DNA from 2 places in the Pseudarthrobacter sp. GQ63 genome. Region 1 is predicted to be linked to the other one. Evidence: riboswitches for the same ligand, from Rfam matches in the RefSeq annotation. Region 1 holds a riboswitch; the other holds the start of a gene.
What was found. A riboswitch is a leader RNA that binds a small molecule or an ion and turns the genes downstream of it on or off. The one in region 1 is predicted to bind cyclic di-AMP.
Positions count from the first base shown of each region.

Region 2: it holds a riboswitch for cyclic di-AMP, as region 1 does, so the genes downstream of both, AC6CHP_RS06400 (LysM peptidoglycan-binding domain-containing protein) here and AC6CHP_RS16965 (aggregation-promoting factor C-terminal-like domain-containing protein) in region 1, are expected to answer to the same signal.

Region 1 is NZ_JCAXEF010000012.1:70,411-77,481, reverse strand. Features, by position in the region: gene AC6CHP_RS17000 (zinc-dependent alcohol dehydrogenase) at 1-299, shown strand, start outside; gene AC6CHP_RS16995 (6-pyruvoyl trahydropterin synthase family protein) at 303-701, shown strand; gene AC6CHP_RS16990 (glycosyltransferase family 4 protein) at 706-1,785, shown strand; gene tadA (tRNA adenosine(34) deaminase TadA) at 1,801-2,307, opposite strand; gene AC6CHP_RS16980 (phosphatase PAP2 family protein) at 2,369-3,250, shown strand; gene upp (uracil phosphoribosyltransferase) at 3,263-3,898, shown strand; gene AC6CHP_RS16970 (glyoxalase superfamily protein) at 3,945-4,349, shown strand; gene AC6CHP_RS16965 (aggregation-promoting factor C-terminal-like domain-containing protein) at 4,346-5,059, opposite strand; cyclic di-AMP (ydaO/yuaA leader) riboswitch at 5,065-5,227, opposite strand; gene AC6CHP_RS16960 (sensor histidine kinase) at 5,321-6,850, opposite strand; gene AC6CHP_RS16955 (response regulator transcription factor) at 6,858-7,071, opposite strand, start outside.
Region 2 is NZ_JCAXEF010000002.1:413,518-420,588, reverse strand. Features, by position in the region: gene AC6CHP_RS06410 (APC family permease) at 1-610, shown strand, start outside; gene AC6CHP_RS06405 (protein adenylyltransferase SelO) at 607-2,082, shown strand; gene AC6CHP_RS06400 (LysM peptidoglycan-binding domain-containing protein) at 2,226-3,068, opposite strand; cyclic di-AMP (ydaO/yuaA leader) riboswitch at 3,072-3,241, opposite strand; gene AC6CHP_RS06395 (dienelactone hydrolase family protein) at 3,540-4,523, shown strand; gene AC6CHP_RS06390 (aggregation-promoting factor C-terminal-like domain-containing protein) at 4,630-5,964, shown strand; gene AC6CHP_RS06385 (TraR/DksA family transcriptional regulator) at 5,984-6,343, shown strand; gene AC6CHP_RS06380 (DNA alkylation repair protein) at 6,340-6,909, shown strand; gene AC6CHP_RS06375 (DUF1810 domain-containing protein) at 6,893-7,071, shown strand, end outside.

The DNA of each region.
Region 1 (7,071 bases):
TCACCCTGCCGCTGGGGGAGGACTTCCATGCCCGGCGCCTGTCCATCAGGGCAAGCCAGGTGGGAGTGGTGGCACGGGCGCGCAGGCACCGCAGGACCAACGCCGACCGCCTGAACCTCGCCGTCTCGCTGCTGAAGGATCCGGTCTTCGACGCCTTCCTCACCGGCACGTCGCCGTTCGCCGAACTGCCGGGCGTGGTGCAGGACCTCGCTGACGGCAAGCTCGACGCCTTGTGCCACGTCATTGAGTACCCCGGCAACGAAAACGCCAAGAACCCCGCCCGAGAAGACCAGAGGTAAACCATGTTCAGCCTGACTGTCCGACGCCACTTCATGATCGCCCACAGCCTTCCGCGCAATGTTTTTGGGCCGGCCCAGGCCCTGCACGGGGCAACGTTTGTTGCGGAGGTGAGCTTCCGCCGTCAGACGCTCAACGACGACGCGATCGTGCTGGACATCGGCGCGGCCGGGACCATGATCGAGGAGGCGCTGGCAGGCCTGAACTACCGGAACCTGGACGAGCACCCCGAATTCGCGGGCAAGCTCAGCACCACGGAAGCGCTGGCGGAGTACGTTGCCACATCCGTGGCGGAAAAGCTGAAGGATGACGACGACGGCGGCCAGATCGCCGGGATCGACGTCACCCTGCGCGAGAACCCGGACGCCTGGGCCGCCTACTCGCTGGACCTTCCAGCCGCCTGATCCCATGGACCGCATCCGCTTGCTGGTTCCCGGCAACATCCACCATCATTCCGGTGGAAACATCTACAACGCGCGGCTGGTGCAGGGGCTGAAGGTCCTGGGAGTGGACGTGGAGGTGCTCCCCGTCGAAGGCTCCTGGCCCTACGCCAGTGCCCACGCCCGACGCCGGCTGGGCAGCGTCCTCGGGGCGTGGGAAACCGGACGCGACGCGGAACAACCGGGTACCGTGACCCTTGTCGACGGGCTCATTGCCATGGGCGCGCCGGATGAGCTCGAATTCGCGGCCAAGGCCGGACGAAAGACATGGGTATTGGTGCATATGCCTGCCCCGGAACATCACGAGCGTGAAGCACGGTCCCTCCGGGCTGCCACCGGCGTGGTGTGCACCAGCACCTGGGCCAGGAAAGTCCTGGAAGAACGCCACGGACTCCATGGGCTCAAGGTCGCACTCCCAGGCACCGACCCTGCGCCGTTGGCCGAGGGGTCCGCGCCGCCCCACATGGTCATAGTGGCTGCGCTCCTGCCCAATAAGGACCAGCTGCTCACGGTCTCCGCGCTGGCACTGCTTCAGGACCTTGAGTGGACAGCGTCGTTTGTCGGGTCAGACCAGGCAGACGGGGATTACGCACAAAAGGTTAAAGCCGCAGTAGAAATGCACGGCATGGACGGGCGGATCCAGTTCACCGGTGAGCTGGCCGGTGAAGCACTGGAAATCGAATGGCGTGGGGCGGACCTCAGCCTCCTGGTGTCCCGTGCCGAGGCGTTCGGCATGGTGGTCACCGAATCACTCGCCCGCGGCATCCCCGTAGTGGTGCGCGACGGTACAGGCGCCGTCGAGGCCTTGCAGCTGGGAACGGCGGGGAAGGACGACGACGGCGGCGCGCTTCCGGGAGCGAAGGTAGCCTTCCCGGCGGATGATGATCCTGCAAATCCTGCCCTGCTGGCCCAGGCACTTCGGCACTGGCTGGAAGATGCCGGGACCCGGGATGCCTGGCGGGCACGGGCGCTGGAAGCAAGAGGAGCCCTGCCGGGCTGGGAACAGCCGGCGGCCCACGTGCTGGCCGCAATCAGGGGACGACGCTGACAGCCTGGGCGTGAATCAGAGCCGCGAGCGGTGCCCGGCGAAGAACTCACGCAGCAAGGCGGCGCACTCGGCCTCGCGCACGCCCGGATACACCTCAACCCAGTGGTTCAGGCGCCTCTCGCGGAGCACATCGAACACCGACCCCGCAGCTCCTGCCTTCTCGTCCCAGGCGCCGAAGACCACCCGGGGGATTCGTGCCAGGACAATCGCTCCGGCGCACATGGCACAGGGTTCGAGGGTGACCACCAGTGTGCAGTCGGCGAGCCGCCAGCCGTCTCCGCTGCCGCCGTCGAGCAGGGAAACCTGGCGCAGTCGTTCCGCCGCCTCGCGGATGGCAACTACCTCTGCGTGGGCGGTGGGGTCTCCAAGCTCTTCCCGCTGGTTCCGCCCGGAACCCAGCACTGCGCCGTCGGGCCCAATGACCACGGCCCCGATGGGCACGTCCTCGGTGTCGAGGGCGCGATGGGCCTCGGCGAGGGCGAGGCCCATCCACGCGTGGTGTTTCTTATCTGCGGAGACCATGGCTCAATGATAGTTTCGAAGGATACCCAGAGCCCGTGACGCACATCCGCCGGGAGGCACAGTGAGCACAGTCCGAGACCGCGTGGACAAGTGGATCAAGCCGTACGCCGCCTTGTGGCTGACCATGATCATCGGCGGATCGCTGGTGATTGCCCTGGCGCTCCTGGGTGCCGAGGTCTACTCGGACGTCGTGGACGAGGAAGGCCTGGCGAGCCTTGATATTCCTGCGTTGGAATACTCGCAGTCGTTGCGGAACCCCGAGGTGGACGCCTTCGCCACGGGCTTCACCAACGTCGGCGGCGGGATCGGCATGCCCATCCTGGCGAGCATCCTCACCGCCTGGCTGACCTTCCTGAGCAGGACGTGGCGGCCCATTGTTCTGGTGGGCGGGGCAGCCCTGGTCTCCACCCTGGCCACCACCCTGGGCAAGCGGCTTGTCGGCAGGACCCGTCCGGACCACTCCGAGGCCGTCCCGCCCTTCGAGACCTCGCCGTCCTTTCCCAGCGGCCACACCCTGAACACCACCGTGGTGATAGGCGTCCTGATCTACCTCATGTGCCTGCAGTTCCAGGTGCTCTGGGCCAGGATTGCGGCCATCACGGTGGGGACGATCTTCATCGTCGCCATGGGTTTGAGCCGGGTCTTCCTGGGACACCACTGGATGACGGACGTCATGGCGGGCTGGTTCCTGGGGCTGGCGTGGGTGGGCATCGTGATCCTGGCCCACAGGCTGTTCCATGTGATGCGGCGGCGTGAACACGCAGGCCCGGCGCCCACCTTCGAACATCCGGTCCTGCGCGAGGACCACTCCGGGGACGAGGAAAGCACCACCGGTACCGCCCCGAAGGAGAACGACGGCGGTGCCCCGCCAAGGGTCGACGACGGCGCTTCCCAGTCGGGAACGGGCAGCGGGCGGCAGGGGAGCGGCCCGGCGGCCGGGTGATAGTTTTGACCCATGCGCACTCTCGTTGTGGACCACCCGCTGGTCGCCCATAAGCTCACCGTCCTGCGGGACAAGAACACTCCGTCCCCGGTTTTCCGGCAGCTGACGGAGGAGCTGGTGACCCTCCTTGCCTACGAGGCCACGCGAGAAGTCCGCACCGAGCCCGTCACCATCGAAACTCCTGTCAGCACGACCGTGGGCACCGCGTTCACCAAGCCCACCCCGCTGGTGGTCCCCATCCTTCGTGCAGGCCTGGGCATGCTGGAAGGCATGACCAAGCTGGTCCCAACCGCTGAAGTGGGCTTCCTGGGCATGGCCCGTGACGAGGAAACCCTGGACATCATCACCTACGCCGAGCGACTCCCCGAGGATCTCACCGACCGGCAGATCTTCGTGCTGGATCCCATGCTTGCCACCGGCGGAACACTGCGCGAAGCCATCAAGTTCCTGTTCAAGCGTGGCGCCTCGGATGTCACGTGCATCTGCCTGCTCGCCGCGCCGGAGGGCCTGGCCAAGCTGGAGGAAGAACTCTCCGGCGCAAACGTCACCATCGTCCTGGCATCCATCGACGAGAAGCTCAACGAGAAGTCCTACATCGTTCCGGGCCTGGGAGACGCGGGCGACCGCCTGTACGGCATCGCAGGCTAGGACTCAAGCCTTTCCCGCTTCCCGCCGCAAGGCTTAGCCTGTGCGCATGGACTGGAAACTGGAACTCGTTTTTGTGCCCGTGTCTGATGTGGACCGGGCCAAGGACTTCTACGTCAACAAGGTGGGCTTCAACGCCGATTTCGACGCGCGGCCCAGCGACTCCATCAGGTTCGTGCAGCTGACCCCGCCAGGGTCTGCCTGCTCCATCTGCATAGGGGAAGGGCTCACGGATGCGCCGCCCGGCACAGGCTCAAACCTGCAGCTCGTGGTCAATGACATCCAGGCCGCCCATGCGCAGCTGAAGGCCAACGGGGTGGACGTCAGCGATGTGGACGTGCAGGACTGGGGCCATTTTGTGTACTTCGCCGATCCTGACGGGAACCGGTGGGCGGTCCAGTACATCCCGGGCCGGGACGCGCTGGACCGCGAGGGGAAAGCTGCCTCGGTTTAGTACCAGTTGTTGGCGTAGTGGAAGTTCAGTGCTCCACACGGCGACTGGTAGCGCTCCTGGATGTAGTTCAGGCCCCAATTGATCTGCGTACGGTAATTGGTGCGGTAGTCGGCGCCCGCGCTGGCCATCTTTTCGGCAGGCAGGGACTGCACAATGCCATAGGCGCCGCTGCTCGGGTTGGTGGCCGTGGTGGTCCAGTCCGATTCCTTGGTCCACAGGGTCTGCAGGCACTGCATCTGGTCCGCGGCCCAGCCGTAGGAGGCCAGCTGGCCGGCGGCGTAAGCCTGTGCCCCTGCGGGGTCATTGACCGCGACGACGGGTGCAGGCTCCGGAGCGGGGGCAGGCGCAGGTGCGGGTTCAGGCTCCGGGGCCGGCGCGGGTGCAGGCTCGGGAGCGGGAGCAGGGGCCGGTTCGGCTGCCTGCGGGACCACGTTGATCGGCTCAGCCGCAGGAGCGGGGGCCGGGTTCGCCTGGATTTCGCTCTTTTCGATGCTCAGCTTCGACTGTGCCTCAGCCGCCTGAGTCTCCGTGGCTGCCACCTGCACTGCGGTGTCGGTAGCCTGGCCCGCGGCTCCAACACCTACAAGAAGGGCGCCGGACGCTGCGAGGATCGCAGCGCGCTGGCCGAAGGACGGAATTTTGCCTGACGTGCGCGGGACACCAGCTTCAGAGCCTGGTTTCGGGCGTGCTTTAGTAAGGAACTTAGACATGATGGATCGCCTCTCACACCTGCGGAGTTAGCTGTCGGGTTCGGATGAGGGCATCCGGCCACACGGAAAGATCACGTGCTGGCTTAACCCCAAGGGCAGTTGAGTGCCCGGGACTGTTGGGTCCCCCGCCTCTGCCTATGCTCAAGCGGAATCCGGGAAGCGGCAGAGCTTGGCGTCATCCGGATATGCGGCCCGAACGGGAACCGCACCCAATCGACGGTACAGGAGAGCAGCGCTTAAGTCACATTTTGGTAACAGGGATCACGCTGACGGCGCGCCGTCTTGCGTCTCTCCGTGCACAAGCGGGAGCTGAAGCGCGAACTGGGTGCGGCCGGGCTGTGATGTCACCGTGACCTTGCCCCCGTGGGCCTCAACAATGGATTCCACGATGGACAGCCCCAGGCCGCTGGTTCCTTCCGTGCCGGATACGCCAAGCCCGCCGGCCTTGCCTGTCCGGGCCGCGTCTGCGCGGGCGAAGCGTGCGAAGACCTGGTCCACGAAGTCCGGCGGAATGCCCCCGCCGTCGTCCGTTACCGTTACCACCGCGGCACCCTCCGGCGTCTTCCCCACCCCGGTGACCACGGTGGTCCCCGGCGGCGTGTGCTTGCGCGCGTTGGACAGCAGGTTCATCAGCACCTGCCGCAGCTGGGACGGGTCCCCTTCCACCACAACAGGCTCGTCGGGGAGCTCCAGCCGCCAGGTGTGCCCGGGCGCCATGACCTTTTCATCACTGACGCCTTCCACCACCAGCTGGTTCAGGTCCACCTCGCTGAACTTCAAAGGCTGGCCCTCATCCAGCCGCGCCAGCAGCAGCAGGTCCTCCACCAGTGCAGTCATCCGCTGGGACTGGCTTTGCACCCTGGCCAGCGACTTCTCCCCGTCAGGAGTGAAGTGTTCCGTCATCCGCATCAGTTCCGTATAGCCGCGGATGGCGGTCAGCGGCGTGCGGAGCTCATGGGAAGCGTCCGCCACGAACTGCCGGACCTTGGTTTCGCTCTTCTGCCGTGCCTGCAGCGCGTTGGCCACATTGTCCAGCATCAGGTTCAGCGCGTGGCCCACGCTGCCCACCTCCGTTGCGGGATTGGAGTTCGACGGCGGCACGCGCACCGCAAGCGCCACCTCGCCGGCATCCAGCGGCAGCTTTGAAACGCGGGTGGCAACCTCCGAGAGCTGCTCAAGGGGCTTCATGGTGCGGCGGATCAGTACGGTTCCCACCAGGCCGATCAGGAGAAGGCCGCCCAGTGAGACGAAAACGAACGTCCACACCAGGGACGCGAGCGTGCTCTCCTTGGCGGCCAGGGGGAGTCCTGTCACCAGGACGTCACCAAAGTTGGTCTGGATGGCCACCAGCCGGTAGTCGCCGGTGGACAGCGTCCTGTCCACCGGCTGCACGTTGGCTGGCAGGGCCAGCAGGACCTGTTTGTCCTCCGTGGACAAGGGGGAGCGCGTGGCATTCGAGGTGAGGAAACCGCCGCTGTTGACCTGGCCGTTGAGGATCCGGGCGTTGAGGGTTCCAACGCTCTGGCCGCGGGCGTCCAGGGGATCCCGGCCGTTAAAGCCGCCCGAGGGAGGGCGGCCGGGATCGTTGGAACGGGCTGCGGCCTGGCTTAGCTGCTCATCGAGTTGCCGGGTGAGGAACTCGTCCATCGAGGCATAGCTCGCCACGCCAACCGCCCCGCAAATGGCAACCAGCAAGGTCATGGCCAGGAGGACAAGGCGGGTCCGCAGGTGCCAGGTGCCGGGCTTCAGCCAGCTCCGGGGCTGCGGCTCCGTACTGTGCGCGGACGCCATCGCTTTCCTACTCCGCCGGCTTGATGACGTATCCGGCGCCGCGCACGGTGTGGATCATGGGCGGATGGACGGCGTCCACCTTTTTGCGCAGATAGGAAATGTAGAGTTCCACGATGTTGGCCTGGCCGCCGAAGTCGTAGTTCCAGACCCGGTCCAGGATCTGCGCTTTGCTGATGACGCGCTTCGGGTTTTCCATAAGGTAGCGGAGCAGCTCGAATTGG
Region 2 (7,071 bases), on a different contig from region 1:
CACCGAACTCGAGGGCATCCGGGAAGCTGAGGGCGCGGCCCTGCTGGAAGTGGTCCACAAGGGCTCACCGGACTTCCCGATCGACAGGGTCTTTCCCTTCCTGGCAGTCTTCGCAGTCGCCAATACGGCCCTCATTAACATGCTGATGGCCAGCCGGCTGATTTACGGCATGGCCCGCCAGCATGTCCTGCCCCGCCAGCTGGGCAAGGTCCTTCCCGTCCGGCGCACCCCATGGGCGGGAATTGCCTTCTCCACTGTCCTGGCACTGGGCCTCATCCTGTATGTCACCAGTGATCCCGAAAGCAACATTGTGGCGAACCTTTCGGGCACCACCGCCTTCCTGCTGCTGTGCGTTTTCACGGTGGTCAACGTGGCCTGCGTGGTGCTGCGCCGCAAACGGGATCCCCACCGCAAGGTGTTCTTCACGTCCCCGGGCCAGCTCCCGCTCGTTGCCGCCGCCCTGTGCGCATTCCTTGCCGGACCATGGGTGGGCAGGAACATCATCCAGTACCAGATCGCCGGCGGACTGATGGCCATTGGAGTCATCCTGTGGCTTATCACCTGGATGATCAACCGCAGGACGAACGACGGCGATAGGGTTGATTTATGACTGCAGCAGCAGAATCAACTGTCACCTTCGAAGGACTTTTCGCCAGTGAACTCCCGGAACTCGCCGTTCCGTGGCAGGCCGAGGAAGCGCCCGAACCAGGGCTCCTGGTTCTCAACGATGCCCTGGCCGGCGAGCTGGGACTTGCCCCTGAATACCTGAAAAGCCCCGAAGGCGTGCGGCTGCTCCTGGGAAACCACGTCCCGGCTGGGGCCACCCCGGTTGCCCAGGCATACGCCGGGCACCAGTTCGGCGGCTACTCACCGCTGCTCGGCGACGGCCGGGCGCTCCTGCTCGGCGAACTGGTGGACGTTGGCGGGCGCCGGCGGGACGTGCATCTCAAAGGCTCCGGCCGCACACCCTTCGCCCGGGCTGGCGACGGCCGCGCCGTCGTCGGCCCCATGCTGCGGGAATACCTTGTGAGCGAGGCAATGCACGCCTTGAACATCCCCACCACCCGGGCCCTTGCCGTTGTGGCCACAGGACGCCCGGTGCGGCGGGACACCATGTTGCCCGGCGCCGTCCTGGCCCGGGTGGCCAGCAGCCATCTCCGGGTGGGCAGCTTCCAATATGCCCGGGCCACGGACAACATGGAGCTCCTCCGCCGGCTGGCGGACCATGCCATCAGCAGGCACTACCCGGACGCAGCCCAAGCTGAACATCCCTACCTGGAACTGTTCGCCTCGGTGGTGGCCGCCCAGGCCGGGCTGGTGGCCCGGTGGATGCTGGTGGGGTTTGTGCACGGCGTCATGAACACGGACAACATGACCATTTCCGGCGAAACCATCGACTACGGCCCCTGCGCCTTCATGGACGCTTTCAATCCCGGGGCCGTGTACAGCTCCATTGACGTCGGCGGCCGCTACGCCTACGCCAACCAGCCGGTGGTGGCTGAGTGGAACCTGGCGCGGCTGGCGGAGGCCATGCTGCCGCTCTTCCACGAGGACCAGGAACAGGCAGTCGCCCCCGCAGTGGAGGCGCTGGGGAAGTTCCGCAGCCAGTACAGCGATGCCTGGTTCAACGGCATGAAGGCAAAGCTTGGCATCAACGGCGGGCCGGCCGGAAGCAAGGAGGGGGACGAGGCATCGGAACTGGTGGACGGGGTGATCGCCCTGCTGAAGGACGGACCTGTCGATTACACACAGTTCTTCCGGAGCCTTGGCCAGGCCGCCAGGGGTGATGCCAGGCCGGCGCGGGGCATGGTCCTGGATCTCGCCGCGTTTGATGCCTGGGCTGGGCGCTGGGCCGGCCTGAAGCCCGACGCCGGGCTGATGGACAGCGTCAACCCGGTGTACATTCCCCGGAACCACCTGGTGGAGGAAGCGCTGGCGGCCGCCACGGAGGGGGATATGGGCCCATTCGACCGTTTCCTGGAAGTGGTGAGGGCCCCGTTCCATGAACGCCCGGGGCTGGAGCGCTACACCGAGGGGCCGCCGGAGGACTTCGGCACCTACCGGACCTTCTGCGGTACCTGACCCGGGGCGGCGCTGGCCTCCGGACGGATCAAGAATGACAACCGTGGAAGCACGACAAAGGCGGCAGCCGGGAGAACCCGGCTGCCGCCTTTATCTGGAGTGGCCTGGCCCTTACGGGCCAGCTGCGTCTGTGTCCGTGGTGACTATGCCACGCGGACGAAGGAAGCGCCGCTGAGCCAGCTGATGGAGTGAACGGCGGTCTGGTTGCCGTTCACGCCGCCGCTGACAACCTGGCCGTCGCCGGCGTAGACGCCCACGTGGCCGGCGGTGATCACCAGGTCACCGGGAGCGGGGGTGCCCACGGTGGTGCCGTACTGGTAGAACTGGCCCGGGGCAAGGTCGCCGACCGACTTGCCGACCGTGCGCAGGGCTTTCTCCACCATGGCGGTGCAGTCCTGGATCTGGCCCACCTGGCCGTAGGCGTTGGCAAGGATGGCCGCTCCGGCGCCGCTGCCCGTGGCTGCAACCGGTGCTGATGCGTAGGACATGTTCATTCCCGTGTTAGCCGGGGTAGTAACAGCAGCGGTCTGGACCGGAGCCGGTGCCGGTGCTGCAGCCGGTGCAACGTAGGCTGCGGCCGGGGCGGATCCCGCGGCGGGAATCTGGATCTGGTCACCGGGGTAGATGATCGTGGAGACGGAAAGCCCGTTGGCTGACAGGACGTCATTCAGGCTGACACCGTGCATCGACGCAATGGCACCAAGGGTGTCGCCCGATACAACCGTGTGGACGTTGCCGGCTGCTGCGGCGGGGGCTGCGACTGCTGCCACAGGGGCGGCCGAAGCCTGGACGCTAGCGGTCTCGGTGGTGTCCGGACCGTTCACACCGGCGTGGGCCGGGGCGCCTACGCCGAAGGCAATGCCGGAGGCTGCTGCTACGGCCAGAGCCGGACGGCCCAGGGACTTGGCCGAAACAGCCAGCCCTTCGATCGCGATGGAGCGGGCCGGCGTTGCGCGGTGACGGGCAGTGGTGGAATTTTTTGACACAGTTGATCGCCTCTCCCATGCCTGCGGGGTGAGCTGTCGGGTTCGGGTTGGAGATACCCGGCCGGTAACACCTCCGAATGGAACGGACGCGCTATCGACTTAACCCCAAGACCTTTAAAGGCCGCGGAAACTTGGTTCCCCCGTCCCTGCCAGCTGGAAAGCGTTGGTTCCCGGGTCAGTGGCAGGGCTCGGCATTCTGACGGGGAATGTCCCGTCTGGGAGGGACACTTGAAGACCATAACCCGACTTAGCACCCATTGTCACATTTGGATAACATGCGAGGCGATTCTCTCGGTTTGGCTATCGACTGGATTTCGCGTGCCACAGCGCCCCCGGGGCGAAGTGCAGGCGCGCCGATTTTGCAGGGCATGATGTTTATCACAAAGCGATAAAGGACGGGCAAAGATCGCCGCTGAACCTTGTCCGGAGGTGGCTGGGGGAGGAGTATGTTCGTCACCCCGAGGAGGCACTGTGACGCAGCTTGGCAAGTATGAGAAGTACCTGATTGAGGAATTCTTTGACGACTACCGGTCCGGCGCGCTGAGCCAGCGGACCTTTACCCGGCGGGTTGCTTTCATTACCGGCAGCATGGCGGCGGCGTCGGCGGCGATGCTGCTGGTGGGTTGTACCCCCAGCGAGGTGCCGCGGAGCACCGACCCCATGCCCACCCCGGAACCGTCCCCGACGTCCCCGACGTCCGCTGCCGGGACTGCGGGGTCGGGAGCGGTGCCCGGGGCTAAAAGCCCGCTCTCTGTCCCTGAGGGTGCGCCAGGATTGACGACGGCGTCCGTCCAGTTTCCGTCCGGCGGCGCCTCCGTCAGTGCCTACCTGGCCAGGCCCGAGCAGGAAGGGCGCGCTCCTGCCGTGTTGATCTGCCATGAGAACCGCGGGCTGACGCCCCACATCGAAGACGTGGCCCGCCGGTTCGCGAAGGAGGGGTATGCCGCCCTGGCGCTTGACCTGCTCAGCCGTGAAGGTGGGACGGCCGGCATGGACCGCGACGCCGTACCCGGCGCCCTCACCCAGGCCGGCGCCCAGCGGCACGTGGCCGACTTTGCGGCAGCACTGGAGTACCTCCAGGCCCAGGACTTCGTGGACGGCGGCCGCGTCGCCATGACCGGCTACTGCTTCGGCGGCGGCATCACCTGGCAGGCGGCCGCCGAACTGGACGGCTTGAAGGCAACTGCGGCGTTCTATGGACCCGCCCCCGACCTGGCCAAAGTACCGGACATCAAGGCGGCCGTATTCGGGGTCTACGCTGAACTCGATCAACGCATCACCGGGCCAATGCCTGCGCTCAAGGATGCGCTGGCAGCCTCCGGTGTTGTCCACCAGCTCACGGTCTACCCCGGCGTGGACCATGCCTTCCATAACGACACCGGCGACCGCTACAACGAAGCCCAGGCGACGGCCGCGTGGAATGACACCCTTGCCTGGTTCGGCCAGCATTTGTAAGAGGCCGGCACTTCTGCCCTTTCCGTCAACGTAACTGCCTTCGGTCCATAACGATGTAGAAACGTCCGCCTTCAACCTGAGGGTGAAGGCGGTAGGCTTCCCGACTATGTGCCGGTTCGTTACCAAACCCAGGGCGCGGCTCGCCGCGGCGCTTCTTTCATTTGCGCTGGTGGGAACCCTATGGCTTACGCCGGCGGGTGCTGCGGAGGTCCCGCCCGGCGATTTCCCGTCCTGGGAGGAGGTGCAGGACGCGAAGGAGAGCGAGGCCAAAAAGACCGCGGAAATTGCCAGGATAGGTGGCTTACTGTCCGCCCTTCAGGACCAGTCCGAGGCCGCAGGCTCCGCCGCGGTGCAGGCAGCAGCGGAGTACGCGGTGACGGACGCGGCTTTGCAGGCTGCATCTGCCAAGGTGGAAGTCCTGGCGGCACAGACCGAGCAGGCTCACTTTGACCTTGTCCAGCACAGGAAAGAGCTCGGTGCGCTGGCGGCCCAGTCATACAAAACCGGCGGTACGAACATGGGGTTCTTTGTTGCCCTCGACGCCGTCCAGAGCAACACCGTGCACGGGCTCAACGTGGTGCAGATCGTGGGGGACAAGACCGCCGCACTCGTGCACAAGGCGTCGGTCGCAGGAAAGATCGCTGCTGCGCTGGCGGCCCAGGAACAGGCTGCGAAGGATGAGCGCGGGCGGCTGTCCCTTGAAGCCGAAGCCAGGCTCACGGAGGCCCGGTCCGCCCAGGACGCCGTGACCCGCCAGGCGGCGGAGGAAAAGCAACGCAGCGGGCAGCTAACGGCGCAGCTGGCGTCGCTCAAAGGCACGACGGCGGAGGTGGAGAACGCCTACCGGCAGGGCCAGGCGGCGCTGGCCGCCTACGAGGCATCCCAGGCGGCCAAACGCGCCGCGGCTGAAGGACAGTCCCGCCGGCAGGCCGACGCGGCTGCCCGGCCCGCACCGCTGCCCGCCGCCGGGCCCGCGGCTCCGGAAGCGCCCCAGCCCGGCGGCCCAGCCCCCGCGCCCGTCAATCCGGCTCCGGCGGACCCGGCTCCGACAAACCCTGCCCCGGCCAGCCCGCCCCCTGCGCCGCCAAGCCCGCCGCCCGTCGTCGTGCCTTCCCTCCCCGGCGGCGCGGTGAATAACCCGGCAGGAGCTAAAAGCTACGCCTCCACCAGGTTGGGCGCCCACGGCTGGGGCCAGGACCAGTTCCTCTGCCTGGCCCAGCTGTGGACCAAGGAATCGAACTGGCTGACCACCGCCACCAACCCCTATTCGGGCGCCTACGGAATCGCGCAGGCCCTGCCGCCAGGCAAGTACTCCAGTGCTGGTGCCGACTGGCTTACCAGCTACCGGACGCAGATCGACTGGGGGCTGGGCTACATCCGGGAGCGGTACGGCTCGCCCTGCGCCGCCTGGAACCACTCCATGGCAAAGAACTGGTACTGACCCCGCGTAGGCTTTTCCCATGCCTGACTATGAACGCTTCCGGATCCTTCTTGAGGAGGAACGGGAGCGGAAGGTGGCCCTCCTGCCGGCCCTGCGCGCAGACATCGCCTCCGCCAACTCGGCGCGCCAGGATTCGAATGTGGACGACGAACATGACCCGGAAGGCTCCACCATCGCTTTCGAGCTGTCCCAGGCGTCCGCCCTGCTGAAGCAAAGCAGCGCAGGGCTGGACCAAGTGGACGCCGCCCTGGCCAGGATTGCCGCCGGTACATACGGGACCTGTGCTGTGTGCGGGGAAGCCATCGCCGAAGGCAGGCTGGAGGCACGGCCGTGGACCCCGTTCTGTATCCGCCACGCATCGGCGGGCCGCGGCCAATGAGCAGCACCCTGGACCGGGTGTCCGCTGCTGCAGGCTTCGTTGATCGCACCCTGCAGAATGAGGGCGCCTGGTACCGGGCGGACGACGTCGAGGACAGGCTGGGCGGGCAGCTGGCCTCCTACGGCTCCTCGGTGGGCGCAGTCCGGGGAACCGTCCGCGACGCCCTCCGGAAATACAAGGACCTCGACCACGACGCCGTTGTCCAGCTGGCGTCCGCCCTCTGGGGCCAGCCCAGGCCCGGTTCCCGAGCCGTTTTTGAGCGCAGGCTCGCCGCTGTTGTGCTGCTCCAATCCACCAGGGCACTCCTGCGCCACTCGGACCTGACCCGTATTGAGGGCTTCCTGCGGTCTGCTGGGACCCGGGAACTGGTGGAGCCGCTGCTGTCCGACGTCGTGGCGCCGTTCCTGGCGGGGCTCGGCGGGCGGGACCGGCAGCGCGCAGCCGTGGTCCTGGCCCGGTGGCGGACGGACTCCGACAGCCAGCTGCGCACCGCCGCCGCCTTTATTGACCAGCAAGCCGCCCCCGAAGCCCCACCACAAGGAGACACCCATGAACGATCCCTATAACCTTGACCGGTTCGTCGCCGCCCAGGACAGCGGCGGCACATACGGCCAGGCGTTGGCGGAACTGCAGCTGGGCCGGAAATCCGGCCACTGGATGTGGTTCATCTTTCCGCAGTTCGCGGGCCTGGGCCACAGCGAAATGTCTCGACGGTACGCCATCGGCTC